Linked DNA regions of Methylocaldum szegediense. The protein of the gene in region 2 binds, or shares a complex with, the protein of the main gene of each other region. Links are inferred from orthologs where the notes say so. Each region holds a gene or a part of one and is shown on either strand. Other genes may lie near its edges.

Region 1 (14,804 bases), 3.0 Mb from region 2 along the record:
AATTGAGTTCAGGAAAGCTTGCGCATCGTAGCCATGATTGACGCTGTTGACGTAAATATTGTTGATATCGAGCAACAGGTCGCAATCGGCTTCTTCCAGAACTGCATTGAGAAAGTCGATCTCTTCGATTTCCTTGCCCGGTGCGGCGTAATAGGAAATGTTTTCTATCGCGATCCGCCGTTCGAGAATTTCCTGCGTCCTGATGATACGCTGAGCAACATACTTGACCGCGTCCGTCGTAAACGGAATCGGCATGAGATCGTACAGATGGCCGTCATCGCCACAATAACTCAAGTGTTCGCTGTACAGGCGGATGCAATGTCGATCAAGAAAAGCTTTGAGCTCGACGAGAAACGCTTCGTCAAGCGGTGCGGGGCTACCCAGCGACAGAGACAGTCCATGGCAGACGAACGGGAATCGCTCGGTCAAGCTGCGCAGCTGTTTTCCGAGCTTCCCGCCGATTCTTATCCAGTTTTCCGGTGCGATTTCGAAAAAATTGACGGAATCCGGGACTTGATCGGTGAGCGAGCCGATAAAGGCCCGCCTGAGACCAAGTCCCGCCCCTTGAACGGCGTACTGCTTCATGTCGCCGAGCACGCGAACCCGCTTATTGTGCTTGCTGCTCCGTGCTGGGTTGTTGCGTTTGATCGGTTTTCATGCCCGCGCATTTTCCTTCCATGGCTTTTTTCATCTGTTCCTCGCTTTGTTTTTGCATAGCACCGCAGTTCATTTCTGGCGACTTCATCATTTGTGCACCGCACTTCCCTTCACCACAGACCATTTCTTTCTGTTCTTTGCCGGCTTCCGCCACTTGCAGATAGCCACTTGCCAAGTCATTAAGTTTGAAAGGATTTTCAGACGCATTGGCAGCAGCGGAAAGAGACGTTACAACGGCGGCCCCTACAACGGATTTCAGTACTTTTTTCTTCATTGGCTGTTTTTCCTATTCAAGCGATTGCAAATTGTATGCGCTACGCGCGCGGACCCAGAGACCTAAGGATTCAACAAAGCTGCAGGTCGTTAGCCAGGATTACAAATACCGGGAAGTTATTTCCACGATACGCACTGTTAAATATATTATTTTCACACAATCACCGAAAATTGTGCACTCCAGCAGGCAGTCCGTGGCTCTTTGTTCCGTAAGGCTCGGAGTACTCTCCGAAATAAAGCGGCGGGAACGATGTAGTCAGTCTTTGGCCATTGCGCTATGCTCTCGATACATGTAAGAGAGTTCGGCTCAGTCCTGTCGCCGACAGTTTGGCATAGAAACGACGAAAATAGAAAACAGCGATACATTCTCGGGGCGGTTATGTATTGTCGATTTTGCGGAAAAGAAATTAACGATAAAGCCGTTGTTTGTACCGGGTGTGGCCAGCCCGTCGAAAATACGGAGGGTAAGGCTCTAGCAGGAGATCCCTGGAGCTTGTTAGTGATGGCTGGATTGGTAGCTATCACCTTGTTCGTGCCCCCGGTCGGGCTTGTCGCTGGAATCTTTGGCCTTAGAGATGAAGCAAAAAAGGTTCAGGGAGCGGTTCTCACGACGCTAGGGGTGCTCATGAGCCTCCTTATGGCAGCGATCATCCTTGGCTTGTAATCGACGCAGAACTGATCCCCCAGCTCTTGTTTCAAGCGTCACCGGCCGATTCCTTCATCCCTTTTTCATTTCTTGGACCGGCGTTCGTTATGACCTGCAGGGCCGCCGCGAGCAGTTGAACCACACGAGTTTTATGCCTGGCGGGATAGCCTTCTGGAAGCATCCTAAACTGTTTTCAAACGCTGCATTGACGGTTTCGTAAGAAATTCACGTATAAGGACCTTGGGATGTTCCGCAATAAGAACTTCCTGGTTGTCGATGACAATGACATTAACCGAATTCTCTTAAAGACACAGCTTTCCGAGTTAGGCGCACAAGTGACCGAAGCCGCGAATGGCGTCGAGGCTGTCGAACTGGCCCGAAAAGGTTCTTTCGATTTGATTTTTCTGGACCTCCGTATGCCCGTTGTATCCGGCTTCGACGTGATTCGGGCCTTTCACCGAGGCGGGCATGCTGCGAACGGCGAGACCCCGGTGATTGCCGTCACCGCTCACGCACTGCCTCAGCAGCGGAAGCAGATCCTCGACGCGGGATTTCACGATTGCCTGATTAAACCGATTCTGGAAGACCAACTATTGAGAGTGCTCGAAACCTGGCTGTGTCCCAAGAGGCACTACTCATCTTGTGCTTCCCTGCCCTGCACTTCCGATGCGGTTGAACTTAGTAGTCTCCAGTCAATTCTCGAGCAAACTGGCGGTAATCGAAAAGTCGCCGGAATGCTCGTGGCGAAAATGGCTTTGGAACTGCCGGAGGCGTTATCCAATGTGGAAAAGGCTCTGGAAAGGGACGACTATCAGGTAGCGAGAGAAATCACGCACAAGATCAACGGGTCGGCAAGCTTCTGCGGTCTGTCAGGAGTTAGAAAAGCCGCGAACGAGTTGGAAACCGCTCTAATGAGAGAGTCGCCAAAAGACACTTTGCGGGATCGATTTCAAGCGATAGCAAGCGAGATCCAAGCGTTTCTTTCTAAAGCGAACGCTTTCGTTGCGGTGTTGGATCGCTCAGAATGAGCTTTGCCCACTACAGGCGTCAGAAGATAGAACCCACGCTTTCCCGATCCCTATGAATTGAGGACAGCACTCCGTCTTCAAATTTTGAAGAGGCACTCGCGATAGTATCGAAGTTCGGCGATGGATTCCCGAATGTCGTCTAGCGCTCGATGGGAGTTCTTTTTCTTAAAGCCTTCTTTGAGGTGTGGTGCCCAACGTCCTGCTAACTCCTTGAGTGTAGACACGTCGAGGTTGCGATAATGAAAATAGGCCTCCAACGTCGGCATCCATCGCGCCAAGAACCTCCTATCCTGGCAAATGCTGTTGCCGCACATTGGCGAAGCTCCGGCCGGTACCCACTGCTGAAGAAATGAGAGCGTAAGCTTTTCGGCCTCCGACTCGACGATGTGACTTTCCCGGACTCGATCGATCAATCCGGATTCCCCGTGATGCTTCTTATTCCAGTCGTCCATGCGGGCGAGCGTTTCATCGCTTTGATAAATTGCCAACACAGGTCCTTCAGCCAGGATATTCAAGTCTTTGTCGGTCACTATAGTAGCGATTTCGATAATATGGTCGGTCTGCGTGTCGAGACCGGTCATCTCCAAGTCTATCCAGATGAGGTTCTGTGAATCTAGCGCCATGGAGGTTCCTTTGCGGGGAAGGAGTGAAAGTGAAGGACTCAGCGCACTGATGGTCTATCGAAGTGCCAAGCCTGCAAGAGAACTATTGTCCCAAATATCCAAGAAATCTTGTCAGGGATTTTACCAAAGGCTAAGCTGTAAAACCCAGCAAAACTAAGCCTTTAATCCGATGAGTATGTTTAGTTTCCTATTTCTCGCAGCCCTAGCCGTTTCTTTTGCGGTCGAGTTGTGGTTGTCCCATCGGCAGGTGGCTTATGTTCGTGCGCATAGGAATGCGGTTCCCGACGCATTCAAAGAAACCATCTCGCTAGAGGCACATCAGAAAGCAGCGGATTATACGACGGATAAAGTGCACTTGGGCAATATCGACCGTATCGTCAGCGTATTGATCCTATTGCTGTTTACATTTGGCGGCGGTATCGATGTTGTGAATCGTTTTTGGACCGAATTTGAACTCTCGCCCTTGATCACGGGAGTCGCGGTAATTCTCTCGACAATGCTTTTGATCAACCTGCTCGAACTTCCCATCAGCATTTACCAGACATTTGTCATAGAAGAGCGTTACGGGTTTAACCGCAACACGCCTAAGCAATTTGCAATCGATCTGCTTCTTCAAACCGGTCTCAGCCTACTTATCGGCGGGCCTTTGCTCGCCTTGATACTGTGGATCATGCAAAGCGTCGGAACCTATTGGTGGTTGGTGGCATGGTCTATCGTGATGGTGTTCTCTATTCTCATGAGTTGGGCTTTTCCCACTTTTATCGCGCCGTTGTTCAATAAATTCACGCCGTTGCAAGACGAGACCCTGAAGAAACGCATAGAGACACTGCTAGATCGCTGCGGCTTTCAGAGCAAAGGCATATTTGTAATGGACGGCTCGCGTCGATCCGGACATGGAAATGCTTATTTCACTGGAATCGGGGACAGCAAGCGTATCGTTTTTTTCGATACCCTGATGAATTCCTTAAATCACGATGAATTGGAAGCGGTCTTGGCGCACGAACTCGGTCATTTTCGACGCAGGCATGTTTTAAAGATGCTTGTGGCAAGCGCAGTGATAACGCTGATTGGCTTTGCCTTGCTCGGCTGGCTAAGTGGACAAGAATGGTTTTACAGTGGTCTTGGGGTGAGCAGCCAATCGGATGCTCTTGCGCTTCTTTTATTCATGTTGGTCGCGCCGGTGTTTGCTACGTTTCTCCAGCCGATCATCGCGTATTTCCAACGCCGGCACGAATTTGAAGCGGACGATTTTGCGGCGGCTTACACCAATCCGGGCCATCTCATCAGCGCACTCGTTAAGCTCTATCGCGATAATGCCAGCACATTGACGCCAGATCCGCTTTATTCTGCCTTCCATTACAGTCACCCCCCCGCGTCGATTCGTATCGCCAATCTCTCGGCTAAATCTGCATAAGACAGATGGTGAAGAGAGGGAGAGAATCGCCCGTCGCGAGGTCAAAATCCGGCTCATCAGCATCTCATCTGCGCGAAGGTCTCGTGATTGCTCATCTCGGCCAAGGGCTAGCCGTAGAAGATACATCGGGCGAAACAATCCTTTGTCAGACTAAACGGCGCGTGGGTTTGGTGACGGTGGGTGATCGTGTATTGTGGGAGCGATGTGACGGGAATATGGGGCGGGTTGTAGAGATTTTACCCCGCCGCAGTGTATTGACTCGTCCGGGCCATAACGAGGCCGTGCGTCTCGTGGCGGCCAACTTGGATCGAGTTTTCGTGGTCGTGGCTCCCGAACCGGAACCCGATTGGTTATTGGTCGATCAATACTTAGCGGCGTGTGAGCACCGCCAGCTTGGGGCGGATATCATTTTCAACAAAGTGGATCTGCTCGCGAGCCGAGACATAGCGGAACACTTGCTGGCCGACTATCGCCGAATCGGTTATGCGTGCTTTCTCATCAGCGTGAGAACCGGTGAAGGGTTGTCCGCGTTGCGAAAAGAACTGATCGGGCAATGCAGTATGCTAGCCGGACAGTCGGGTGTCGGAAAATCGTCGCTCACGAATGCCCTATTGCCAGATAAACAGCTGCTCACACAAACCCTTTCCGAAAAAACGGGCTTGGGACGGCATACTACGACTACGGCCACGCTTTACCATCTGCCTGACGGAGGCGATCTCATCGATAGTCCCGGCGTTTCGATTTTTGGTTTGGCCGAAATGAGCACTCGTGACTTGGCAGCCGGCTTTCGCGAGTTTCAACCCTGGATTCCCCGGTGCCGTTTCGGCGATTGTAAGCACATCAACGATAAAGGTTGTGCCGTACGCGAAGCCGCGGAAACCGGTGCCCTGCCCTACGCCCGCTATCAGCGCTATTTAAAACTGATCGAGAAGCTCCCGCCCTCGCAAAGAACCTATTAAAGAAAGGTCTCATAAAGCCCTTCGACAGGCCCGTCCTGAGCTTGTCGAACGCTTTTCTGGCCTGTCGAAGGGCATGAAACCGACTCCCTTTGTTCAGCGCTTCCCTAACCCAAAGAGCCTGACGGCCACGGCACTGGGACGCCTCAAATCCGGTCATCCTTGCTGCAGGAGGCTGCGCAAGTCGATCGTAGCGGCATTCGCTCTGGCGATATAGTTCGCTAAGGTCAGCGAATAGTTGGCAAATAAGCCAAAACCGCCTCCGTTCAGGATCACCGGGCTCAAGAACGGAGCCTGACCGTCCTCCAGTTCATGGATCACTTGCTCCAGCGAGACCAATGCGGTCTTGTTGCCGAGAATATCCCTGAAATCAAACTCGATCGCTTTCAGAACATGCATGGCGGCCCAGGTATAGCCGCGCGCTTCGAAAAAGACGTCATCGATCAGCAGCCACGGTGTCTTCGATATCCCAGCACGGCGGGTTTCCGTGCCCATTTGTTGGGTGTCCCCGGCGCTCGCGCTCAAGCGGTTGGACAGATCACCCAAGCGCTTTTCCAACACTTCCAGATATTGGCGTAGATTGTCGGCACGAGAATAAAAATTGGCTTCACGTTTCAGCAAACGCGCTCGATAACGCTCGAGAGCCTCGATTCCCTTTTGATATTCGGACTCGGACGAAGGCAATTGCCACGACTTGTGATCGAAATAGAAAAACGGCTCGGCCCTTGCCAAATCCGGATCTTCTTGGGACTGGGTTTGTGCTCGCGAAATATGGTTGCGCAATGCCGTGGTCGCGTCGCGCAAGGCGATAAGGGCGCCGTATTCCCAAGACGGAATATTGTCCATCAGAACCCCGGGAGGGAAAACGTCGTTGACGAGAAGCCCGCCCGGCTTATTCAGCAGCGTATTCCCGATCTCGATCAGAGCCGTTGTATACGTGTATCCAAGTGGTAACTCCTTAGGATTCTTGACATTTCCCGCGCGTGCGGCGACTTCTAGAACGTCGAACTTTTCAGGTTCTCTACCCCAGTACCAAGAAATGGCAAAGGTAATCAGAGCGATCATAGCCACTGAAGCACCGATTACCCAAACGAGTCTTTTTTCCGTCTTCGTTTTAGGGGCGAGTGCGCTTTTTATCCGCGAGCCGAGCGATGCCGACGGACGTTCGGTTTGTTCTGGCGCTGACATGAATTAAGCCTTATTGACGGTTCCCCGAATAGGTCATTATAGCGTAAAGGGTCTATCTAGGTCACAGGCGAGCCCGGCCCCCGCTTCTTGGCACGCGGATGGGATTGATCGTATACGGTCGCCAAATGTTGGAAGTCAAGATGGGTATAAATCTGCGTGGTGCTCAGATTGGCATGGCCGAGCAATTCCTGGACGGCACGCAAATCCCCGCTAGATTCCAATATGTGACTGGCGAAGGAATGTCTGAGCATGTGAGGATGCACATGCTGCGGCAATCCCAGTTTGACCTGCCATCGTTCCAATCGCAGTTGTACCGTTCTGCAGGCGATACGCTTTCCTCTGCGGCTCACAAATAGCGCCTTTTCGCTGGAGCACGCATAGCCAGGACGAAGTTCCAACCAACGTTGGATGGCTTGGCGGGCGCAACGCCCTACCGGCACAACGCGGGACTTTTGTCCTTTACCATGCCGTACGAGTACGGTCCCGGAATCCAAGTCGAGATCCTGCGTGTCAAGCGAAACCAATTCGCTCAGTCGCAGACCCGAGGAATAGAACAGCTCCCACATGGCGACATCGCGAATCTCGAGTTCGTCTTCCGGTAGCCCTTCCAAAAGCCCGTTCATTTGGTCGGCGTCCAAGAGTGAGGGCAATTTTCGAGACGTCTTGGGCGAACGTACCCCGCGCGCCACGTTATCTGCAATCCGGCGCCGATTGACCAGAAAATTAAGAAAGCTGCGTATGGCAGATAGTTCTCGTTGCAGGCTACGGCTGCCGACTCCATCGCGATGACGGGACGCGATATGGTCTCGAATGTGAGCCGGCACTAGCTCTTCCCAGGACGAAATGCCGTGAAGCTCGCAGTATCGTTTCAGTTGCGCGAGATCACGAGAATAACTGGCTAAGGTATGCGGAGAAACCCTCTGTTGAAACCGCAGTACATCGAGAAACTCGGCGACCTGTTGTTCCGCGGTTTGGTGCATGACTCAGGTGCGACCAGCGAGCAAGGACGCAAACCGGGCGGCAACGACTTCCCCCAATTGTCCCAAGAAGTGCAATCCCATGCCCGCTCGGAATCGATTTCCATCGCGGCTACCGATCGCGAGCAATCCCTTGAATCCCGCATGTTGCAGAGGTATCAGCGCATGTGAAAGGACGTTCGAAGCACTGCCGCCGAACAAGTACTTGGCTTGGCTGTGGTCCGGTTTCCCGCAATAAGGAGAACCGCTATCGAGAGTCGAGGCGAAGAGCGCAAGCTCTGCGTCGCTTGGTGTTACACAAAGTCCAGCGATCGGACTCTCAATGGCGGGTTGGATAATCTTAATCGTAACGAAATCGGCTTGAAAATATTCGTGGAGACTCCACGTTAAGCCACCGAGCGCGTCCTCCAGTGTCGTCGCGTCTAGCAAGGTCAGTGTCAATTGGTGGATGCGCTGATGTAAAGCATCGTTGTCGCGCGCGATCTGCAGAATATCGTTCAACTGCGATTCAAGCTGGCGGTTACTATCCCGCAAAAGGGAAATTTGCCGTGTTACGAGGGACACGGCCTCTCCGCAGGGATGCGGAATCTTCAGGATTTTCAGCAAATCCAGCTGGTTTTCGAAGAAATCGGGGTGCTGACGCAAGTAACGCTCTACTTCGGCAGCGGACACTGTCGTTTCTTCACGATGCTTGGGTGTTTTTGGATTAATCAGGCTCATAATTCGATTTCGCCCTCGAACACGCAAACGGCCGGCCCGGTCATAAACACCGGCCTCCCCCTCCCTTCCCAGGCTATGTAAAGAGAACCGCCGGGAAGGTCCACTTGTACCGGACTCTCGATCTCATCCTGTTCTATGCCGACGACGGTCGCGGCACAGGCTCCGCTACCGCAGGCTAGGGTCTCGCCTGAACCCCGCTCGAAAACGCGAAGCTTGATACGGTGTCGGTCCACGACCTGGGCAAAACCGATGTTCGCCCTCTCTGGGAAGATCGGATGCCGTTCCAAAAGCGGACCCAATCGTTCGACCGGCGCATGGTCGATGTCATCGACCCTGAGCACGGCGTGCGGGTTGCCCATCGAAACCGCGCCGAAAGACCAAGCGTTTCCGTCCAGGACAACCTCATAAGACACCGCCTCGTCGGCTATATCCAGCGGGATTTCCGCAGGCGCATGCTTAGGAATCCCCATATTAACCGTAACCAGACCGTCGCTTCTATGGACTAAACGCAATTGGCCGGCATCGGTATCGACCACGATTTCGTCTTTGTCGCATAAGCCTTGATCGCGAACGAAACGCGCGAAGCAACGAGCACCGTTTCCGCATTGCGCAACTTCTCCGCCATCTGCATTGAAAATACGATAGCGAAAGTCGGCGTTCCAGCTGATAGGCGGTTCGACGATCAGAACTTGGTCACAGCCGATGCCAAAGTGCCGGTCTGCAATACGGCGAACGTTCTCGGGTGTTAAAGAAACGTTCTGACGTACACCGTCGAACACAACGAAGTCGTTGCCGAGTCCATGCATTTTGGTGAACTTCAGCGCCATCAGTCGATTATCCGTTCGCCTTGGAAAAGTTGCGCGATCGTTTCGCGCTTTCGAATCAAGTGAGCGCGCGATCCGTCGACCATAACCTCGGCGCAACGGGGACGTGAGTTGTAATTGGAACTCATGCTGAAGCCGTAAGCACCCGCGGACCGAATCGCCAGCAGATCCCCTGGCGCGATCGCAAGCTCGCGTCCTTTGCCGAGAAAATCACCGGTTTCACAGACAGGCCCGACGATATCGTAAACGCGATGTGCCGCGCTGGCTGCGGCTTGGACCGGCAGAATCTCCTGCCAAGAATCGTAGAGAGCGGGCCGAACGAGGTCGTTCATGGCCGCGTCGACGATTGCAAAATTCTTGTCCTGATTCGATTTCAGGTATTCCACGCGGGTCAGTAGAACGCCGGCATTGCCCACGATGGCGCGGCCGGGTTCGATGAGAATCTCATAATCCGTGTGCTCAAGCCTATCCAACAGCGCCGTTGCGTATTCCCAAGGTTCCGGCGGCTGCTCATCTTTATAGCGTATGCCGAGCCCCCCTCCCAAATCCAGATGATGGAGCTTGATTCCTTGTGCTTTCAAGGTTTCGACAAGCACCAGGATACGATCGAGAGCGTCCAGGAAAGGCTGGATCGCTGTCAGTTGGGAGCCGATGTGGCAGTCGATGCCGGTTACCTGAAGATACGGCATATCGGCGGCACGCCGGTACTGCTGCAAGGCCTCGGAAACATCGATTCCGAATTTATTCTCCCGGAGTCCCGTGGATATGTACGGATGGGTGAGTGCATCCACGTCCGGATTCACGCGCAGCGACACCGGTGCTGTGACACCAAGTTCGCCAGCGATTCGGTTCAACCGGTCCAGCTCGGACGGAACTTCGACGTTGAAGCAGCGGATACCGACTTCGAGCGCACGCCGCAATTCGTCTTCACGCTTTCCTACGCCGGAAAAAACGACCTTTGCAGGATCGCCGCCTGCCGCCAAAACGCGTTCCAACTCGCCTACGGACACGATATCGAAACCCGAGCCCATGCGTGCCAAGAGATTTAGCAGCGCCAGGTTGGAATTGGCCTTGACCGCGTAGCAAACGAGGTGGGGCCTACCGGCGAAAGCGTCGTCGAACGCTCGCCAATGGCGTTCGATCGTGGCACGCGAATAGACATAGCACGGCGTGCCGTAACGTTCCGCGATGGCAGATAGGGGCACGTCCTCGGCGCACAGTACGCCGCCCTGATAATTGAAATAATCCATCAGCGTTCTTTCGATGCGGGCTCTTCGTTTGACGCTGGTTCTTCACTGGGAAGATAAAGCGGCCCTTTTTGGCCGCATCCCGAGAGGACAAGAGTGAGTAAAATGAGCGAGACGAGATTTCGACGTGGAAGCGACATGATTTTTCGGTTTGCGGTGTCGTGTCGGCGATAAATGAGCTTATTCTAAAGGAAAAACCGGGTCGGCCAAATCCGTGACTTCAGTCTCTTCTTCTGTTTCATATGCAACATGAAAATTTCCAAAGGGCTGTTCTCGGCTGGTTCGATCAGTACGGGCGCACGCATCTACCCTGGCAGAAAGAGCGAACACCGTATCGGGTTTGGATTTCGGAAATCATGCTTCAGCAGACCCAAGTCGGGACAGTAATCCCATATTTCGAACGCTTTCTGGCCCGGTTTCCGGATGTTGAATCTCTAGCGGAATCTTCCTTCGATGAGGTTATTGCATTGTGGGCCGGGCTTGGCTATTACGCCCGTGCTCGCAATCTGCACAGAGCGGCGCGAATCATCGTAGAGCGACATCGAGGACAATTGCCCACCTCTCTCGAAGAATTGAGCGCGTTGCCCGGCATCGGGCGTTCCACGGCCGGGGCGATCCTGAGCCTTGGATCGGGGATTCGGGCACCGATCCTGGACGGCAACGTCAAGCGGGTCTTGTGTCGTCACCGAGGAATCGAAGGCTGGCCCGGGAATCCTCGAATTCTGGAAAAGTTATGGGAGCTCAGCGAGGCGTTGACGCCTTCCATTCGTGTCGCGGATTATAACCAGGCCATGATGGATCTTGGTGCGACCGTGTGCACCAAGCGAAATCCGGGCTGTTCTACCTGCCCTGTCGGCCGAGATTGCGAAGCATTCCGGTCGGGACGAATCGATGCCATCCCGGCAACGAAACCGAGACGAACCTTGCCTGTCAAGCGATGTTTCATGCTGGCACTGACAAACGGCCATGGCGCGTTCTACTTGGAAAAACGCCAGAACGTCGGAGTTTGGGGGGGGCTTTGGAGTTTGCCGGAATTCGATTGCGAAGAGGATGTCTATGCGTGGTGTGGGAAACAACATATCGATTGTTCCAACCTTGAGCGCCTCCCTCAGCGACGGCATACTTTTTCTCACTATCACCTGGATTTTGTTCCCTTGGTGGTCCGCACCGGCTCAGATCACTGTCAGATCGGCGAACCGTCGCTGGGTTCATGGTTAATACCGAACGAAACGATCGGACTGCCAGCGCCGATTCTGAAACTGCTGACGGAGATCGCTGACTAAAAGACGTATTTCGGAGGCCGTTCAATCTGAGCCTTTCGGCGGACCTATCCCGAGCGAAGCCGAAGGCTCATGACAGGCCCGTCGAACGGGGTTCTCGAACTTCCGGGATTAACCTCGAAGTCCGATAGCGGCGGATTTACCGAAAAGATGCGACGGATGGGGCGAAACGGTTACTCAAGGGTTAGTCGACAAGAGGTAACGAATGACGCGACGAGTCAAATGTGCACGTTTAGGCATTGAAGCCGAAGGATTGGAGAAACCGCCCTTCCCCGGCCCGGAAGGGCAGCGGATTTTCGAACATATTTCCGCTCAGGCATGGCAGGATTGGCTCAAACTCCAGACCATGCTCATCAACGAACACCGGCTCACGCCTTTTGAGCCGGAAGCGCGAAAATTTCTCGCGAAAGAGCGCGAGAAATTTCTTTTCGGTGGCGGAGCGGAAATGCCGGAGGGCTACGTCCCCCCCAAGGACTGAATCGTTTCTGGGAGGGGCTCGGAAGGCTTAGAAATCGCCACCGGAATGCCGGTCGGTTTCTGCAGCGCTTGCCTCATCGCTGCGCCGTCGATGGTGATTTCCTTGCCTTTTGTCTTCTTTTCGAGCAAATCCATGGCCAGGTTGAGCAACTGCTCATAGCTCATGCGGTCTTCATCCAGGGGCTGATGCACTTCCATGTATAAAGTCCCCGCCGACCAGCCCAGCTTGACCGGCTGATTGACCAAATGGACCGGGGTGCCGACATTGACAAGAGGATAAAGACGCTCGATATCCTCCGGATACATCCGAATGCACCCGTGGGTCACTCGCATGCCGATACCATATGCTTTATCGATGCCCGTGCCGTGGATCAGATAGCCCGGAACGCCTAACCGCAAGGCGAAGCGGCCGAGCGGATTCAAAGGCCCGGGCGGAACCACATCCGGCAGGATATCCCCTTCTCGCGCATGCTCTTGTTTGATGGATTCCGGTGGCCTCCACGCCGGATCCTTCACTTTCTGGGCAACCTTGGTGGTACCCAGAGGCGTACGCCAATCCATACGACCTATGCTGACCGGATAGGTTATCACTTGTGTCGCCTTGGCTTTCGGCTGCGTCGGATAATAGTAAAGGCGCATTTCTGGGATATTGACGACGATACCGGAGCGCGGCGCGTCGGGAAGAATAAATTGCCGGGGAATCAAGACCTCCGTGCCTTCTCCGGGCAACCAGCGATCGACCGTCGGGTTGGCCATGACGATCTCGTCCTGGCCGATGCTGAAATCACGGGCGATATCGATGAGCGTGTCTTCATGCTTCGCCTTGGTATATTGAATTTCGCCGACCAAGTCGCTTCCATCGTCAGGTAACGCGAATGCTTCCGCCTTAACCCCGAGCGGAGCGGCAAGCATGAAGACAACCCCCAACCAAAGCGGTATCCGTTTCTTGATGCACGGCAATTTTGTTGTTTTTTGCAACATCGCGTAATTCCTACACCACAGGTTGTTTCGTTTGAAGATCTTCGCCGCCGAAGAGTTCGATCAAACGCGGCAAGAATGCCGCAATCTCGAGACTCATAACGGCAAAATCCGCGTCGAAGCGCTCGACCGGGTCGGACGTCTCGACCTGTGCGGCCTCGTCCTGAACCAAATCCAGAAAACGGAGTTTCTTGATGCTCAACGTTTCGTCGATCACGAAGCTTAGACGATCATTCCACGTGACCGCCAATTTAATGACCTCCTTACCGGCTTCGATGTGATTTTGAATCTCCGGCGCGTTAAGGTCATGGCGACGGCAGCGGACGATGCCCCCGTCCTCTTCCGGAGATCGTAGTTCGCATTCGCTTTCCAGAGTGATATCGGGCGGCAAGTCGTTGCCCATGACCCACCGGGTCATGATAGCACTGGGCCGTTCACGGGTCGTTGGAGGAACCACCGGTAAAGACTCGAGGCACTGCCGCAATAGCGAAGCGATTTCCTCGGTTTTCTTCGCGCTGGCACAATCCGCGACGAGCCACCCGCCTTTAGGATCGATATAAGCATATGTGCGCCGGCTGTGACTAAACGCTCGCGGCAGTAAATCCTGCAATACTTCATCGCGCAGAGCCTCCCTCTCTTTCCGCCGTACAGGGCGGCCTTGTCGGTCTTCGATCTCTGCCACCTGCTCCGACAAAATCTCGTTCACTACTGAGGCGGGAACGATCTTTTCTTCTTTTTGAGCACATACCATGACAAACCCGTTCGCGACGTGCGCTAACGGAAACGTGTCCTTGCCGAGAGGCGCACACCAGCCGTAACTAATGGGTTCGAGACTACCACATGGACGAAAGCGGCGCGCGTCGAGCTTCTGTGCGAATTCTACTGGATCCAGATCAAAGGGCTCGGTAAAACGTAATAGAGAGAGGTTTTTAAACCACATAATTCGGAAACGATGACCAAAAGGGGCGAATTATGGCGATTGGCGCGCTCGTTGTCATCAATACCGCTTAACTGCTTTTCAACCCAAACAAAAAGCGTGAATGGAGTATATTCGTCATAACTGGAGCATAAGGATGCAACGGCCGATTTGATGCGATGGTCCTACGCGTAGGCCACCTCTAACGAGTGACGCGCCGTGGTCTGCAGGCATTCCACGGCATATAGTGGCGCTCTGAGCGAATCGCTCGACAGGCTCAGTCGAGCGCCAGCATATGAATAGGATTTGTGGTGAGCGGCAGAATCAACTTGCAGAGCTTTTCTTAGCTTGCCGAGAAACGAGAATTCATCGACGTTACTCGGTCTTAATTATTTTCGAGTCCTATGCTGATGCTGACCTTCGTTCGAGAACTTTGGCTTTCGGAGATGAGCTGACAAGACAGCTCATCACGAAATTTCAACGTCCGCGGACCCGCGAGAAGAGATCCGCTGCCGTTGTGGGAAAGATCCAACCTGTTTTAACCACCTTTTTGAAGAGTTGAGTAATTCTATGGGCAACCACCGACAGCCTCTTCCAGCG
Region 2 (14,520 bases):
TCTCCTACAAACCGTCGGCAGCCCCGCGGACTTACGCGCCTTATCCGAAGATCAACTGCCTCAGCTCGCCAGCGAGTTGCGTGCGTTCTTGTTGGACAGCGTAAGTCAGTCGGGCGGCCATTTGGCAGCCGGATTGGGTGCGGTTGAACTCACGATCGCCCTGCACTATGTCTTCGATACACCTGAAGACAAGCTGGTTTGGGATGTGGGCCATCAGGCTTATCCTCACAAAATCCTGACAGGGCGCCGCGATAGATTGCCGTCCATTCGCAAGAAAAACGGACTTTCTGCGTTTCCGAATCGGGAGGAGAGCCCTTATGACTGCTTCGGCGTCGGCCACTCGAGCACATCGATCAGTGCCGCGCTCGGAATGGCCATCGTCGCATCGCTTGAAGGGCGCAACACTCACGCTGTCGCTATCATCGGTGACGGCGGCCTAACCGGCGGTATGGCGTTCGAAGCGCTAAACCATGCAGGCGCCCTCGATGCCAATTTACTTGTCGTACTCAACGACAACGAGATGTCGATTTCGCCCAATGTTGGAGCGCTTAACAATTATCTGGCGCGAATCCTCTCCAGCAAGTTCTACTCAACCGTGCGACAGGGCAGCAAGCATATCCTGATGCGAAGCATGCCCAGCGTGTGGGAACTCGCCCGTCGTGCCGAAGAGCATGTCAAAGGCATGGTCGCTCCAGGGACCTTGTTCGAGGAATTGGGTTTCAACTATATCGGACCGGTCGACGGCCACAATCTGGATACTCTGATTACGACCCTGCGGAATCTCCGGGATTTGCCGGGCCCCCGATTCCTGCACGTGGTCACCAAGAAAGGCAAGGGCTATTTGCCTGCGGAGAAAGATCCGGTCGCTTATCACGGCGTTTCGTCTTTCGATCTCAGCAAGGATCATTTGCCGAAATCGAAACCGGGGAGCCCGACCTTCACCGAGGTCTTCGGACAATGGCTATGCGACATGGCGGAAAAGGACCATCGCCTGCTCGGTATCACGCCCGCAATGCGCGAAGGCTCCGGACTCGTGGAATTTTCTGAGCGCTTTCCGGACCGCTACTTTGATGTCGGCATCGCCGAGCAACACGCGGTAACCTTGGCCGCAGGGCAGGCTTGCGAAGGCTACAAGCCGGTGGTCGCGATCTATTCGACTTTCCTGCAGCGCGCCTACGACCAGCTCATCCATGACGTGGCGCTTCAGAATTTGCCGGTACTCTTCGCGATCGATCGTGCCGGGTTAGTTGGACCCGACGGACCGACGCATGCCGGCAGTTTCGACCTAAGCTTCATGCGCTGCATTCCGAACATGGTGATCATGGCACCGGCAGACGAAAACGAGTGCCGGCAGATGCTTTTCACCGGTTTTCAGCATAACGGCCCCGCCAGCGTCCGCTACCCCCGAGGTAAAGGCCCGGGCGTTCCGGTTGTTGCCGAGATGACTGCACTTCCTATTGGCAAAGGCGAAATCCGACGCCGGGGAAAAAGAATTGCGATACTCGCTTTCGGCACTTTGCTCGCCCCTTCGGTCGAAGCAGGCGAAAAAATCGACGCTACCGTGGTCAATATGCGCTTCGTAAAACCGCTGGACGAAGCACTGATTTTCGAACTAGCAAAAACCCATGAAATGTTCGTGACGGTCGAAGACAACGTCATCGCCGGTGGAGCCGGCAGTGGCGTCAACGAGCTTCTCCAAGCACGCCAGTGCTATGTTCCCGTACTCAACCTTGGTTTGCCGGACCGTTTTCTCGGTCAGGGCACTCGGGAAGAATTGCTGGCCCTTTGCGGCCTGGATGCCGATGGCATCGCTAGCGCCATCGAGCGCTATGCGGAGAGCCTCAATGCGCTAAAACCAGCCGCCCCCCGTGTTACGGTCGCTACGCGGGGGCTTTGATATGGAGAGGCTTAGAGCGGCCATTCGGGATATTCCGGATTTTCCAAAGCCTGGAATTCTCTTCAAAGACATTACGCCTCTCGTCAAAGACCCGGCCGCGTTGAGATTGGCCGTGCACCACCTGCTCCATCCCTACATTGGCCGAGATATCACGGCCGTTGCCGGCATGGAAGCGCGCGGGTTCATTTTTGGATCTCTGGTTGCCTGGGAATTGGGTGTAGGATTCGTCCCGCTTCGAAAACCCGGCAAACTCCCTTATGACGTGCAAACCATCAGCTATGACCTTGAATACGGCTCGGCCGCTCTTGAGGTCCATATCGACGCCTTGAATTCCGGAGACAGAGTCCTCTTGATTGATGATCTATTAGCAACCGGCGGCACAGCCAAAGCTAGTTGCGAACTGGTTGAAGCTTTGGGGGCGGAAATCGTCGGCTGTGCTTTTGTCGTGGAACTCGACGAACTACAGGGACGCAAAAAATTGGAACGATACCCTGTCCATTCGCTCTTACATTATTGATCGCTAATCGCATAGCAACCTTGGCATTCCTCGAGTGAGTGGATACCTTGGTATATCGGGCTGTTTCTTCGACCGCAAAAACCGTGACTTTACGGTTAGGAGCAGACCCGGTACGCGTATCCACACGAGCGGCCTGCCCTAAAAACCACGACTCAAATGAACGGCTCAGGATACAACAACAGTAAGGATGCGCGAACGATTGGAAAAGCCGCGGTTACCCATATCCTTCATATCACCGATTTTCACTTCCTCGCCGAACCAGGGCAAACACTGCTTGGTGTAGATACCGAGCAAAGCTTTGCTGCAGTACTTGAACACGCCGGGCATGCCCCCTGGAAACCGGACTTGGCGCTATTGACGGGCGATCTGGTTCAAGACCCTTGTCATTCAAGTTATGAACGACTCAAACAACGGTTATCTGCCTTAGGCATCCCTTGTTACTGTCTTCCGGGCAATCATGACGATCCTCGGCTCATGTCCGAGCTCCTACCGAGTGAAAACGTTCACGTTCAACATCGAATCATGCTCGATCCATGGCAAATCGTCTGCCTGGACAGCACGATCAGCGGTAAGGCGAGTGGGCGGCTGTCGGATGAGCAGCTCGGTCTTCTCGAACAGTCACTAAGAAACCATCCCGACCGTTATACCCTTATCGCGCTTCATCATCATGTCATTCCCAGTGGGAGTCGATGGATGGACACCATGGTCCTGGAAAACGCCAGCGAGTTTTTGGCGATAACACAGAAATACCCACACGCGCGGGCCGTGGTATTTGGGCATGTTCATCAAGAGATCGACAAGGTGTTTGGGCGGCTACGTTTGCTCGCCACCCCTTCAACTTGCTTTCAGTTCAAACCTTTCAGTCCGAACTTTGCCCTCGACATAGCTGCTCCGGGCTATCGCTGGATTGAGCTTTACGCCGATGGAACGATAGGTACTCGAGTGGAACGGCTCACTGACGTGCCGGCAGGTCTGGAATTCACGTCAAACGGATATTGACGGCCTTGCTCTACCTTGAATTGTACCGCTAGAACCGAAAGGAAAGTTCCAGCGCGAACAAATCCCAGTCGGGGTCGAGTTTCTGTGGATCCGGATTCTCCGTGTCCGCAAGCCAACCGGTGCCGTGTACGCGGTGATACTCCGCCCTAACCATCCAGCTTGGGGTAATGTCCCAACGCAAACCGACCGTCCAATCCTTGGCAAAGCGGTTGAAGCCAGGCCTGCCGGTTCGCTGTTCGAACCTTTCGCCGTAACGATCGTTTACATTTTGATAAAGCACATCATAACGAACCATCACCTCAACTTCGTCGGTGATGCGATATGCGCCTTGAATATAGTAACTTTCTCCCGTAAACGCCGTATTTGGAAGAAACGGGCCAAAATGTCTTAGGCGGGTGTTCCGCAACGCATATTCCCCGGTTAATGAAAACTTCTCGCCATTATACTGTATTGAAAAAATGTAAGGCTGAAACCAAAAATCACCCTCGGAAAAAACATCAGCGTTCCCAGGTTTATAGCTCGCGTGAATCGAAGCAGCTGAAAATGCTAGACGAATAAGCCCTCCACTAAAGTCATAGCCAATCTGACCGAGATATGTGAGTTCCGTATCAAACTCCCCTGGCTGATTTCTACCTCCAAAGAGAATTACCTCAAGTGCTTTATCTACAGTTGGAAATCCCATATTAGCCCGCAAAAAAAACTGACCTATTGAGCTTTCATACTCGGTATAAAACTGACCACCGTCCATTGATAAAGCAAAGTTACGAGTGCGATCAAAGTAAATACTTTGCGGTAAGAAAATAGAGGGACGAGTAAAAGCTACGTCTCGGGTCTCATTGTATAATCCGAGCGGGTTTTTCACACGCCCCAAACGTAGCCCCGCGCGAGTATTAGCCTTCTCCAAAGCAGTAAAATCAAGCACACCGTAGTCTAACCGGACTTCTTCATCTTCCAACTCGCCAGCACGGCGGTATAGCACTTGTGCTGCCAAACCCAAGCGGCTCAGTGGGCGCAATGAAACATTGACTCCAGCTTCTGTAAAATCAAAGCTTCCGTCTTCACTGTCTCCGTAAAAATTATTTTCGGAAGTCAAAACAAAATTTTGGCTAATAAAACCATGGTATTGGAAAGTATCTTTCCAATCGGCGAACGATTCGTGGCAACTATAAAAAACGAGCAAAACAACCGAAAACCGGATTCTCTTGCAGCAGAATAAACTTATCATCGGGCGCCTTCACGAATAGTGATCGAGCGTACACTATCGTCAATTTCAGATTCCGGCAGATAACCAATCGCTCCGGGTGTTTTCGAAATCAGTGCACGCATTTCCTTGATTGTCGACACTAGCTCCGGCGCTTGCCCGGTACCGGAAAACACTTTGCGATCCCAGGTTTGCCTGAGCTGGTGTGCAAACATCCCCAAGTGCTTTTTGCAGAACTCTTTGTGGATTGGGCTGCTGTCGGGGAGAACGAAAACGACTACCGGGCTGCCGTCCGACCATGAGCGCTGCGACATCGTGAACAGTGCCCTGGCTTCCTGCCGGCTGAGTTCCGAAACCGGAGCGTCCGGATGTACCACAACGGACTGTGAAGCCGCCGGTTCGGAGGTAATGAACAAAAAAGTGACAATAAGGAGCCGCGCCAGAAATGGATAACGGCGCGTAGATAGGAAAAATAGGAAATTCACGCGTGACGCTAGGTTTTTCGCCCAGCGGCCGACGAATCAGGAGGGCAGGTTGAAACCGTTTTAGGCGTCAGATAATTTCCCAATTCTGTTAATGCCTGGCGATAGACTTGCCGTTTGAAATACACTACGTCGCTCACCGGATACCAATAATCAACCCAACACCACGCGTCAAACTCCGGTCGTTCGCTGCAATCCAAACGAATCCTCGACTCCTCGCTTGACAAACGCAGGATATACCAGAGCTGTTTTTGCCCTATGCAGAGCGGAAACGAATGTTTTCGGATATATCGCTCCGGAAGCTCGTAACGCAACCAATCTCGGGTTCGTCCGATCAGCTGAACGTCCTGCCGTCTCAGTCCAACTTCTTCGTACAACTCCCGGTACATCGCAGCTTCCGGAGCTTCATTTAATTTTATACCGCCTTGAGGAAACTGCCAGGAACGCATGCCGACCCGTCTTGCCCAAAACACGCGGCCATCCTGATTGCACAAAACGATACCCACGTTTAGGCGATAACCATCCGCGTCGATCATGGTTCGATTAAAATCCTACTATTACCTCGATGATATAATGCTAGCCCGTTGGATCGGGCTTACAATCCGCGCGTCGTCGTTGAGTCGCCGCGACTCTGCGGCCGTGAGCTGATCCTTGTTTGGCTTCAAAACATCCGAATCGAATTTAAAGGAAACGCGTGAGTCTGGCAATATTTGACCTTGATAACACTCTAATAGGCGGCGACAGCGACTACTTATGGGGGCAGTTCTTGATCGAGAAGGGAATCGTGGATCGAGAGCGTTACGAGGAGGCTAACGCCCGGTTTTACGAAGACTACAAGAACGGCACGCTGGATATCGTTCAGTTTCTGGAGTTCGCTTTGAGACCCCTGGCCGCTAATCCGGTCGATGCGCTTTGGCGGTGGCGTACCCAGTTTATTGAAGAGAAGATCAGACCTTTATTACTGCCCGCAGCCGTGGCACTTATCGAAAAACACCGTCGCGCCGGCGACACCCCGATCATTATCACCGCCACCAATCGCTTCGTGACGGAACCGATCGCCCGACTTTACGGCATCGAACACCTCCTTGCGACCACACCGGAATTTGAAAACGGCAGGTACACTGGGCGATTCGTGGGCACCCCGTGTTTTCGGGAAGGTAAGGTACACCGCTTGCACGAATGGCTAGCGGAGCACGATCATGATTTGGCGGACAGTTGGTTTTACAGCGATTCCCACAACGATCTGCCCTTGCTCTCGCTCGTAGGTTTTCCGGTCGCAGTGGACCCCGATGAAACACTCAAAGCCTACGCAGAACAGAAGAAGTGGCCGGTGATCACTCTTCGCAACGGAAAATGTCCGGAAGAGCATGCCAGGCGATTAGCAAAGTCCCGTCATACCTTGCGGATCAAGTAACAGAAAACCCCGCTTTCGTCCTTCTTATGTTCCAGCATTTGATGTCCGGCCTGTTCCAGAAAGACACCGAAGTCGATCACGGAAGCCGGATCGGTTGCTAGCACTCTAACCACCTGTCCGGCATCCATCGTTTGCAACGCCTTTTTTAAGCGTAGCAACGGCAAAGGACACATCAGCCCCGAGGTGTCTATTTCAAGATCAGCTTGCATGGTTTACCAAAGCCTATTGGAATTCCTACGAGACCGCGCCCATTTTAGCAAAACCGAAAGATATGGATTATTTGCCCATATTCCTCAATCTGAAGAATGAACCCTGTCTGATCGTCGGCGGCGGACCGGTAGCTGCTCGCAAGGCCGAGACCCTGCTTCAGGCCGGCGGGCTGGTCAGCGTGCAGGCTCCGCAAATTCATGATTCGGTCCTGAAGCTTCGAGACTCGGGACGCATAACCCTCATCGACAAGGCGTTTCACCCTGAGGACGTGTGCCGGTTCAAGCTGGTCGTTGCCGCAACCGACGATGCTGATTTGAATGCCAAGATCGCCGAGGCCGCAAAGACGCACAACATACCCGTGAACGTGGTCGACCAACCTGCCCTTTGCACGTTCATCTTTCCCGCCGTGATCGACCGTTCCCCGGTCGTTGCGGCCGTATCCTCGGGGGGCGCCGCCCCTGTACTGGCTCGCATTCTGCGCATGCGTCTCGAATCCTGGATACCGCCGGCTTACGGGCGCCTGGCCAAGCTCGCCGCAGACTTCCGTGTACGCGTCAAACAAGCAATCGACGACCCGCGAGTTCGCCGCAGATTTTGGGAAAACGTCCTCTCCGGAACGATCGCCGAACTGGTTTTCGCCGGAAGAGACAAGGAGGCGGCCCAACGCCTGGAACAGGCGCTTGTCGCCGAAGCCTCCGGCGAGCGAAATCGGAATGTCGGCATGGTTTATCTAGTCGGTGCCGGACCGGGCGATCCTGACTTACTGACGATACGGGCGTTGCGTCTCATTCAGGAAGCCGACGTGGTCGTTTACGATCGCCTGGTGTCACCCGAAATCCTGGATCTCGTTCGACGCGATGCGGAAAAAATTTACGCGGGCAAACAGCGCAACCAGCACACGCTCCCGCAAGCCGAAATCAACCGACTTCTCGCCGACCTCGCCAAATCCGGAAAACGCGTCGTGCGCCTAAAAGGCGGCGATCCATTTATTTTCGGTCGAGGTGGAGAGGAAATCGAAACCTTAATGAACGAAGGCATAGCTTTCCAGGTGGTCCCCGGAATCACGGCCGCTTCCGGCTGCGCCGCCTATGCCGGCATTCCGCTGACACACCGCGATCATGCCCAATCCTGTACGTTCCTGACCGGCCATATGAAAGACGGCCGGCTGATCGACGTCGATTGGAAACAACTGTCCCGTCCGGGACAAACCTTGGTCTTTTACATGGGACTTCAAGGTTTGCCGGAAATCTGTTCTCGCCTGATTCAACATGGCTGTCCGGCCGATCTTCCTGCTGCGCTTGTCCAACAAGGAACCACCCAATCTCAGCTGGTCTTGACCGGCACTTTGGCAACCCTGCCGGACCTCGTGAATCAATCTGAGGTAAAAGCTCCAACACTGCTCATCATTGGTACCGTCGTCCGGTTACGCAAGAAACTCGCCTGGTTCGAACCGTTCGACAAAGCTTGACGGACTTCAGCCGTCGTGCCTTTCACGCGTGACGAGCCAATCCGCCCAGTTCAAGATCGGCCTGAGACGAGGCCCGAGTAGCTTGTCGCCTTCCTCGAAGCTAACCCACCGAAACTCGTCGTGTTCCGGACGCCCAAGCACGGGATTGACAGGCAAACACACGTCACCGCTTGGAGACTCGGCCACATAGTACCGGGCGATCTTACCCGCACCATAGGGCGGCGTTTCCTGATAGCCCTTGCCCCAGCGGAAGTCGAGCTCGGTCAGCGAGGTTTCCTCGCATACCTCGCGTAACGCGGCATCCAAAGGGTCTTCACCCTCTTCCACCACACCTTTAGGGAAATCCCAGTAATTAAACGCACGAAGCAAGAGATAACGCGGCCCATCGGGATGGTTGCGCACGATCACCACACCCGCCGACAAAATATAGGTTTTCATGCTGCGCAACCCCCGCTATACCGATGATCATCTTAGTCAGTGCCAATTCGAGTTAGGCGTCGGTCTACACCAACACGTCCCCTGGGCTCAATTGATGCTTAGTAAAAGCCGATCGAGCGCTTGATCCGGCAAAATTCGTTTTAACAATCCGAGCACATGTGTTGGGACGGTGACGCGATAACGCACCTTCGGCCTTTTCGCCTCAAGCGCATGAACGACGACCTTGAGCACCGCTTCAGGACCGAGTGTGAACGGTACGGCTGGCCCTTCATTCACCAATCTCGCCTCCATCACCTGATATTTCTCCCTATGCACGCTTCCCTCACCATCGACGGTGTTCTTGAAGGTGGCTAGGGCATTGTCCCGAAATTGGCTCGAAATCGGTCCCGGCTCCACCAGCGACACAAAAATTCCAGCGCCGGCCAGCTCCAAGCGTAGCGTATCAGACAAACCCTCTAACGCGTACTTGCTCGCGGTATAGGCGCCCTGGTACGGCATCGCGATAAAACCGAGCACGGAACTGTTCTGGATAATGCGCCCATACCCCTGCTTGCGCATGACCGGCAAGACCAGGGTCGTCAGTTCATGGGTTCCGAACAGATTGGTTTCGAACTGCGCGCGCAGCGCTTCGCGGCTTAGGTCCTCCACCGCGCCCGGCTGGCCATAGGCGCCGTTATTGAACAACGCATACAGCTCGCCACCCGTACTTTGTAACACCTGGTCGACAGCTGTTCTTATCGAGCTGGAATCCGCAAGGTCGAGCCGGAACGCCTCGAAGCCCTCGGCACGGAGATTGTTCACGTCGGCCTCTTTCCGAGCGGTCGCGAATACCCGGTAACCCCGTTGTCTAAGCCCCCTAGCAACACATAGACCTATTCCGGAGGAACAGCCCGTAATCAAAATCGTCTTGTTGTTTTTCATTGCCACAAAAACGGTGAAACGGTGAGAGGAAGCTGGAGTTTTCTGATTCAGTTCTGATCTGTCAATAAAGAATCTGCGCTCAGCAGGATGATTTCGATTTCCTCGACGATCTCTTCCTGACGGAGCGCATTGCTCTTGCGCCGAAGATCCCCGATTTTGGCATCCATTCGGCGCAGCGCATTCTCCATGTGTTCCAGGCGTTGACGGTTCTCCGCCATCAGAGAAGCGTAGAACAGGGCCGGAAGCTTCGCGAACAAGTAGTGCTCGGTGAGTTCGGCAAAGAATGACGTCGGATCGAGGTTCAGCCGGGGCGGATAAGCAAATGCCGGCGCTTCGGCTGGCATCATCGGCAGGAGAATATGGGAAGCGACGCCCCCTTCCGAGTCGTGAGAAAGCACGTTCAGCCGCTTCCATCCGGCCGACTCCGCCCGCACACGGTGCAAGACCATCATCAGCTCGCTCAAGACCGGCCGCACTTCCTCGGCAACGTTCGGACCATCTAACCACGCTTCGACGCCTGGGTAATCCTGCAACTTGCTCGCAAGCCGGCGCCCAACCACGACCAACCGCGGCCGAATCGGCCGCAAGGCGGCCACACTCGTGATGATCGCTTCGTTGAAATCGCCGCAGAAACCGCGCTCCGAACCGATCAAGATGTAGACGGGCGACTCCTCTTGCCCTGGCGCAACGCTGCTCCGGAAGCTCGGATAAAACTTCAGAAAATCCGAACTAGCCGCCTCAATGCTCTCTACTAGACGCCGTTGATGCGCCATGAATCGGCTGAACTTGCGAGTCTCGATCAACGCCAGCGTCTTCATCGCGGTCATGATGCCTGCGATCTCGTCCAAACGGCGCAAACGGCGCTCGATGTCGGCTCGCCGACTCATCCCGTTCGATTACCCGTTCCCGTCAAGCGGCGGTCCAGCCATTGACTCCACTCTTCGCGGCTCGCCGACAAATCAATGGGAAAGCGCTGCAGCCCTACTGCAAGCTCATCCAGCTTTTGTCGAACTGAAACGATATCCGGAACGTCGAATCGTCCCGTGTTATACGCCATCATCCAAGCCAATTGGAATTCAGGCGATTGCGGTGCCAGACGCTCTTGCTTCAAGATCTCGCGCAAAACCTGTCCGCGCCGAATTTTTTCCTCCATGGACGCTTCCAGCCTCGAGCCGAACCGCGTGAAAGTCTCGAGCTCCAAAAACTGCAAATAGTCGAGCTTCATGCGCGCGGCTTCGGCTTTGATGCGCGGATGCTGGGCACGCCCGCCGATGCGGGAAACCGATCGGGTGATATCGATCGCGGGGAGAAATCCACTTCCGAACAGGCGACGATCCAGATAAATCTGTCCGTCCGTGATCGAGATGAGATTCGTGGGGATGTAGGCAGCAATTTCGCCTTGTTCGGTCTCGACGATGGGTAAGGCCGTCATGCTGCCTCCGCCATGAGCGGGCGCGAGGCAGGTCGAGCGCTCCAGCAAACGCGAGTGCAGATAGAAAATATCGCCCGGATAGGCCTCCCGGCCGGGTGGGCGGCGCAATAACAAGGACAGTTCGCGATAGGCGCGGGCATGGGTGGAAAGGTCGTCGTAAACAACCAGGGTATCCCGACCCTGCCACATCCAATGCTCTGCCACGGTACAACCAGCGAATGGCGCGAGGTATTTCAAGCCCGGCGAATCGCTGGCTTCCGCCACAACCACCGTCGTATAGGCCATCGCACCGTAACGCCGCAACAAATCGATGATGCTGATGGTATCGGATCGCTTCTGACCGATCAGTACGTAAACGCACAAGACATCCTGGTCGCGCTGATTGAGCACGACATCCAGCGCCAGCGAAGTCTTTCCGATTCCGTTGTCACCGATGATCAACTGCCGTTGTCCGCGGCCCAACGGGATCATGGCGTCGACGATCTTGATGCCGGTGTAAAGCGGACGTTCGACGAAATCTCTAGCGACGATGGGCGGTGAAGGAACATCGAGTTCCCGGCGCAAGCTCAGCTCCGGCGCCGGCTGGCCATCAAGAGGTTTCCCCAAGGGATCGATCACCCTTCCGATCAAACCGTCCCCGACGCGCAGAGACAGACGCTGTCCCGTGAGATAAACCGCTGATCCTGACGCCAGCCGGACCGTTTGTTCCAACAGGATGGCTCCCAATCGCTGACGTCCAAGGTGGAAAATCAAACCCCGGCTGCCATCCTCGAACAGCAAAAGCTCATCCATAGCGGCCGACGGCAACCCCCGGATCCAGGCAATGCCGTCCCCGACGGCGAGTACCCGTCCGTATTCTTCGAGGCGCAAACGGAACTGGTAGCGGTCGATCTCCTCCCTTAACCCCGCGAGTAAAGAGCTGTTACGCGGCGTGGCGAGAAAGGACATCCTGGAAAAATTTCAGTTCGTCACGGAGATTGGCAGACAGAACCCAGGACCCTGCATGTATGCAAACGCCCGCCAACAATGAAGGATCCTCTTTGAATATCGGTTTGACCTCGATGCCGGCAGTCTGTCCAATCGCCGTTGCCAAAGCTTTTCGCCGTTCCGCATCCAGCGGGTACGCGCTAGCCACCTCTAGCCCGTCTTCGGCCACCGCCGAGCGCAGTTTTTCGAAATCTGCCTGCGGTAATTGACTGAGGTCGCTCAAGGCTATCGAGATGAGCCTTGCCTCCAATTCCGGCGAAGCGACGCGCCCCAAAAGCCTAGACACGAACCGACTCCCCAACTCGAGCGCCTGCTGTTCTGTCGCACGTATCCATTCCTGCCGCTCTCGTTCTGCCTGAGCTCGCTCCTTGGCTCGCCGATCCGCCTCCTCTTGCGCCAGCTTTTCCAAAAGACGCTGACGTTCGGCAGCGATCTCCGCCTCTAATTCGCTTCTCGCGAGAGACTTTTCCTTTTCCCAATCCGCCATATTCTTCTCGCAGGCTTCCTTGGCTGCCAACGCTTCGAGGCGTGTCTGTTCCGCTAACCGCAATTGCTCTTCGATCTTCCGTTGACGCGCTTGAATGACATTCAAAACGGGACGATAGAGAAAGCGCCGGAGTATCCACAGCAGGACAACGAAATTAGCGAATTCCAGTACGAAGGTCGTCCAATCGAAGTTCATTGAACGGCTTTATCTCAACAAATATTCCAACAGCGGATTACGGAACAAAATGATCAAGACCACGACCAGCACGTAGATTGCCAAGGACTCGATCATGGCCAGCCCGATGAACAGCGTACGGGTAATCGCCTTCTCCGCCTCCGGCTGCCTTGCCAAAGCTTCGAGTGCTTGGGAAATCGCCCTGCCCATCGCGAACCCCGGAGCCACTACGCCCAGAGCTATGGCCAGTGCCGCCCCCAGCGTGGACAAGACAACAAACCAAGTCATATCGCTCATGCATCACTCCTTACCTTTTAGCTGTTGCGTTTGAAGCGCACCGGCGATGTAAATCAATGCCAGCATTCCGAAAATGTAGGCTTGGACGAGAGCTTCCACGATGTGCAATAAAAGCAAAGGTACTGGCGCCAAAAAACCGGCGACCAGCAATACCAGAAGAACCGCGAGCTCGAGGCTCATGATATTGCCGAACAATCTCATCGCCAGTGCTATCGTTCGGGAAATCTCGCTCAAAAGATGGAACGGCAGCATGAGTGGAGTAGGCGCAAGATAGTGGCGCAAATAGCGCCAGCCGCTGGTCTTTACCCCGTACCAGTGCACCGACAAAAACACCAGGAGCGCCAGCGCCGCCGTGGCGGACAAATCGGCCGTGGGCGATCCGAGTCCCGGAATCAAGCCCGCGAGATTTGCTACCACCAGGTAAATCCAGAGCGTTCCGATGAAAGGCAGCAGCTGTGCACCATGAGTAGGCGCGACCGCCTCGATGGCTTGTTCCATGGACACGATCACGCCCTCTAGCATCGCTTGCACTCTCGAAGGCCTATCGATACTCAATCTGCGAGTGGCCATCCATGAGAACGCTCCCAGCAGAATCATCAGCAGCCATGTGGTGATGACTGTCGGTCCAATGTGGACCGGACCGATATCGAACGACAATAAAGCGATGAGCTCTGCCTGCTCCATGATCAATGCTCGCGCACGAACAGATACACGTTGAAGATGCCGACGATCACGCCGAGGATGATGAGACTGATGGTCCAATGAATGGAATAATCTTCCGACAGCGTATCCAGCCAACGCCCCAGGTACGCCCCGAGAATGATGGGGACGACCAAAAGCAGCGCCAGCACGCCCAGAAATGCCGTCTGGGACAGCAGCGTCGGACGGTCCCGCTCCGCCTGCTCCATACGTCTCGCCTGCCGTTCGATAGAGCGCCGCAGCTTTTCGTGCTCGTCCATCTCACGTTCCCCGCTCGATATCCAATAAACGCTTCAGCATCTCCTCTTCCAACCGGCGCAGGCTTTGTTTCAAGCTCGCAAGCATTTCTTCCTCTTTCAAAAGCTGCTCGGTCAGGGCTTCGCTGATCCGATTGTAATCGGAATCGCGGATGTAGCGTCGAGCACTGATGAAGAGTTGATTATCGAGGAAATAGGCCAAAGCTCCCGGCAAAGCCAAATACTGCCACGGTTCTCCGGTCCTTCGATAGCGGGCGAGGCCGAAAACGAGGGCGGTCATGAAGCGCTCGTGATGTGCCCATAAGCCGAAACTGCCGGAGGCGTCCTCGCCCACGAAGCTCTCTACACCTTCGATGCGTTCGAACTGCTCAGAACTCTGCAGCGTCAGAGCAAAAGTTTCCATCTATGCCTTCGAGGTCTTCCGTAAGCTTTGTAAACACGCACTGAAGAACAAACGGCAAGAAGTAGCAAGAATTCCGGGCGCTGACACTACGAAGATTGCTCGTCGCCAACATTCTGTAGAATCCTTAGACCACGGACCGGTCGATAGGGCGGTACGGCTGCAGACGATCGGAATTACCGCCAGTTTCGAAAACGATACCCGAATATCGGACAATTGCCGCGGAAAGGCCATTTCATT

Evidence for each region.
Region 1: the proteins of QEN43_RS19430 (region 2) and dapF are in contact, whole or in part, in a solved structure (PDB 5YGU), measured with the Escherichia coli proteins. The link is inferred for Methylocaldum szegediense from one-to-one orthologs.

The regions. Positions count from the first base shown.
Region 1 is NZ_OX458333.1:1,414,657-1,429,460, reverse strand. What follows is about bases 7,395-10,393. They hold dapF (diaminopimelate epimerase), read right to left. Parts: upstream 9,310-10,393; coding sequence 8,479-9,309; downstream 7,395-8,478. Other genes in these bases: lysA (diaminopimelate decarboxylase), read right to left, coding at 9,309-10,393; QEN43_RS05995 (DUF484 family protein), read right to left, coding at 7,769-8,482; xerC (tyrosine recombinase XerC), read right to left, coding at 7,395-7,765. In the rest of the region: QEN43_RS06035 (HvfB family MNIO-type RiPP peptide maturase), read right to left, coding at 1-585; QEN43_RS06030 (HvfA family oxazolone/thioamide-modified RiPP metallophore), read right to left, coding at 608-931; QEN43_RS06025 (response regulator), read left to right, coding at 1,822-2,604; orn (oligoribonuclease), read right to left, coding at 2,682-3,227; QEN43_RS06015 (M48 family metallopeptidase), read left to right, coding at 3,403-4,641; rsgA (ribosome small subunit-dependent GTPase A), read left to right, coding at 4,725-5,600; QEN43_RS06005 (DUF2333 family protein), read right to left, coding at 5,754-6,785; more of xerC, read right to left, coding at 6,842-7,394; more of lysA, read right to left, coding at 10,394-10,556; LPS translocon maturation chaperone LptM, read right to left, coding at 10,556-10,693; mutY (A/G-specific adenine glycosylase), read left to right, coding at 10,796-11,836; QEN43_RS05970 (oxidative damage protection protein), read left to right, coding at 12,039-12,311; QEN43_RS05965 (L,D-transpeptidase family protein), read right to left, coding at 12,290-13,291; recombination-associated protein RdgC, read right to left, coding at 13,302-14,228; QEN43_RS05955 (Lon protease family protein), read left to right, coding at 14,775-14,804. UniProt on the Escherichia coli protein: Involved in the succinylase branch of the L-lysine biosynthesis and in the biosynthesis of the pentapeptide incorporated in the peptidoglycan moiety. Catalyzes the stereoinversion of LL-2,6-diaminopimelate (L,L-DAP) to meso-diaminopimelate (meso-DAP).
Region 2 is NZ_OX458333.1:4,428,474-4,442,993, reverse strand. The notes cover bases 3,871-6,585. They hold QEN43_RS19430 (RNA pyrophosphohydrolase), read right to left. Parts: upstream 5,633-6,585; coding sequence 5,108-5,632; downstream 3,871-5,107. Other genes in these bases: QEN43_RS19420 (sulfurtransferase TusA family protein), read right to left, coding at 6,489-6,585; QEN43_RS19425 (histidinol-phosphatase), read left to right, coding at 5,791-6,510; QEN43_RS19435 (type 2 periplasmic-binding domain-containing protein), read right to left, coding at 4,635-4,991; QEN43_RS19440 (TonB-dependent receptor), read right to left, coding at 3,871-4,638. Outside these bases: dxs (1-deoxy-D-xylulose-5-phosphate synthase), read left to right, coding at 1-1,897; QEN43_RS19450 (adenine phosphoribosyltransferase), read left to right, coding at 1,899-2,414; cpdA (3',5'-cyclic-AMP phosphodiesterase), read left to right, coding at 2,571-3,413; more of QEN43_RS19440, read right to left, coding at 3,442-3,870; more of QEN43_RS19420, read right to left, coding at 6,586-6,719; siroheme synthase CysG, read left to right, coding at 6,782-8,188; QEN43_RS19410 (bis(5'-nucleosyl)-tetraphosphatase), read right to left, coding at 8,195-8,626; QEN43_RS19405 (SDR family oxidoreductase), read right to left, coding at 8,714-9,547; QEN43_RS19400 (F0F1 ATP synthase subunit gamma), read right to left, coding at 9,595-10,434; QEN43_RS19395 (F0F1 ATP synthase subunit alpha), read right to left, coding at 10,431-11,927; QEN43_RS19390 (F0F1 ATP synthase subunit delta), read right to left, coding at 11,902-12,648; QEN43_RS19385 (F0F1 ATP synthase subunit C), read right to left, coding at 12,658-12,924; QEN43_RS19380 (F0F1 ATP synthase subunit A), read right to left, coding at 12,928-13,608; QEN43_RS19375 (AtpZ/AtpI family protein), read right to left, coding at 13,611-13,883; QEN43_RS19370 (F0F1 ATP synthase subunit epsilon), read right to left, coding at 13,885-14,283. UniProt on the Escherichia coli protein: Master regulator of 5'-end-dependent mRNA decay.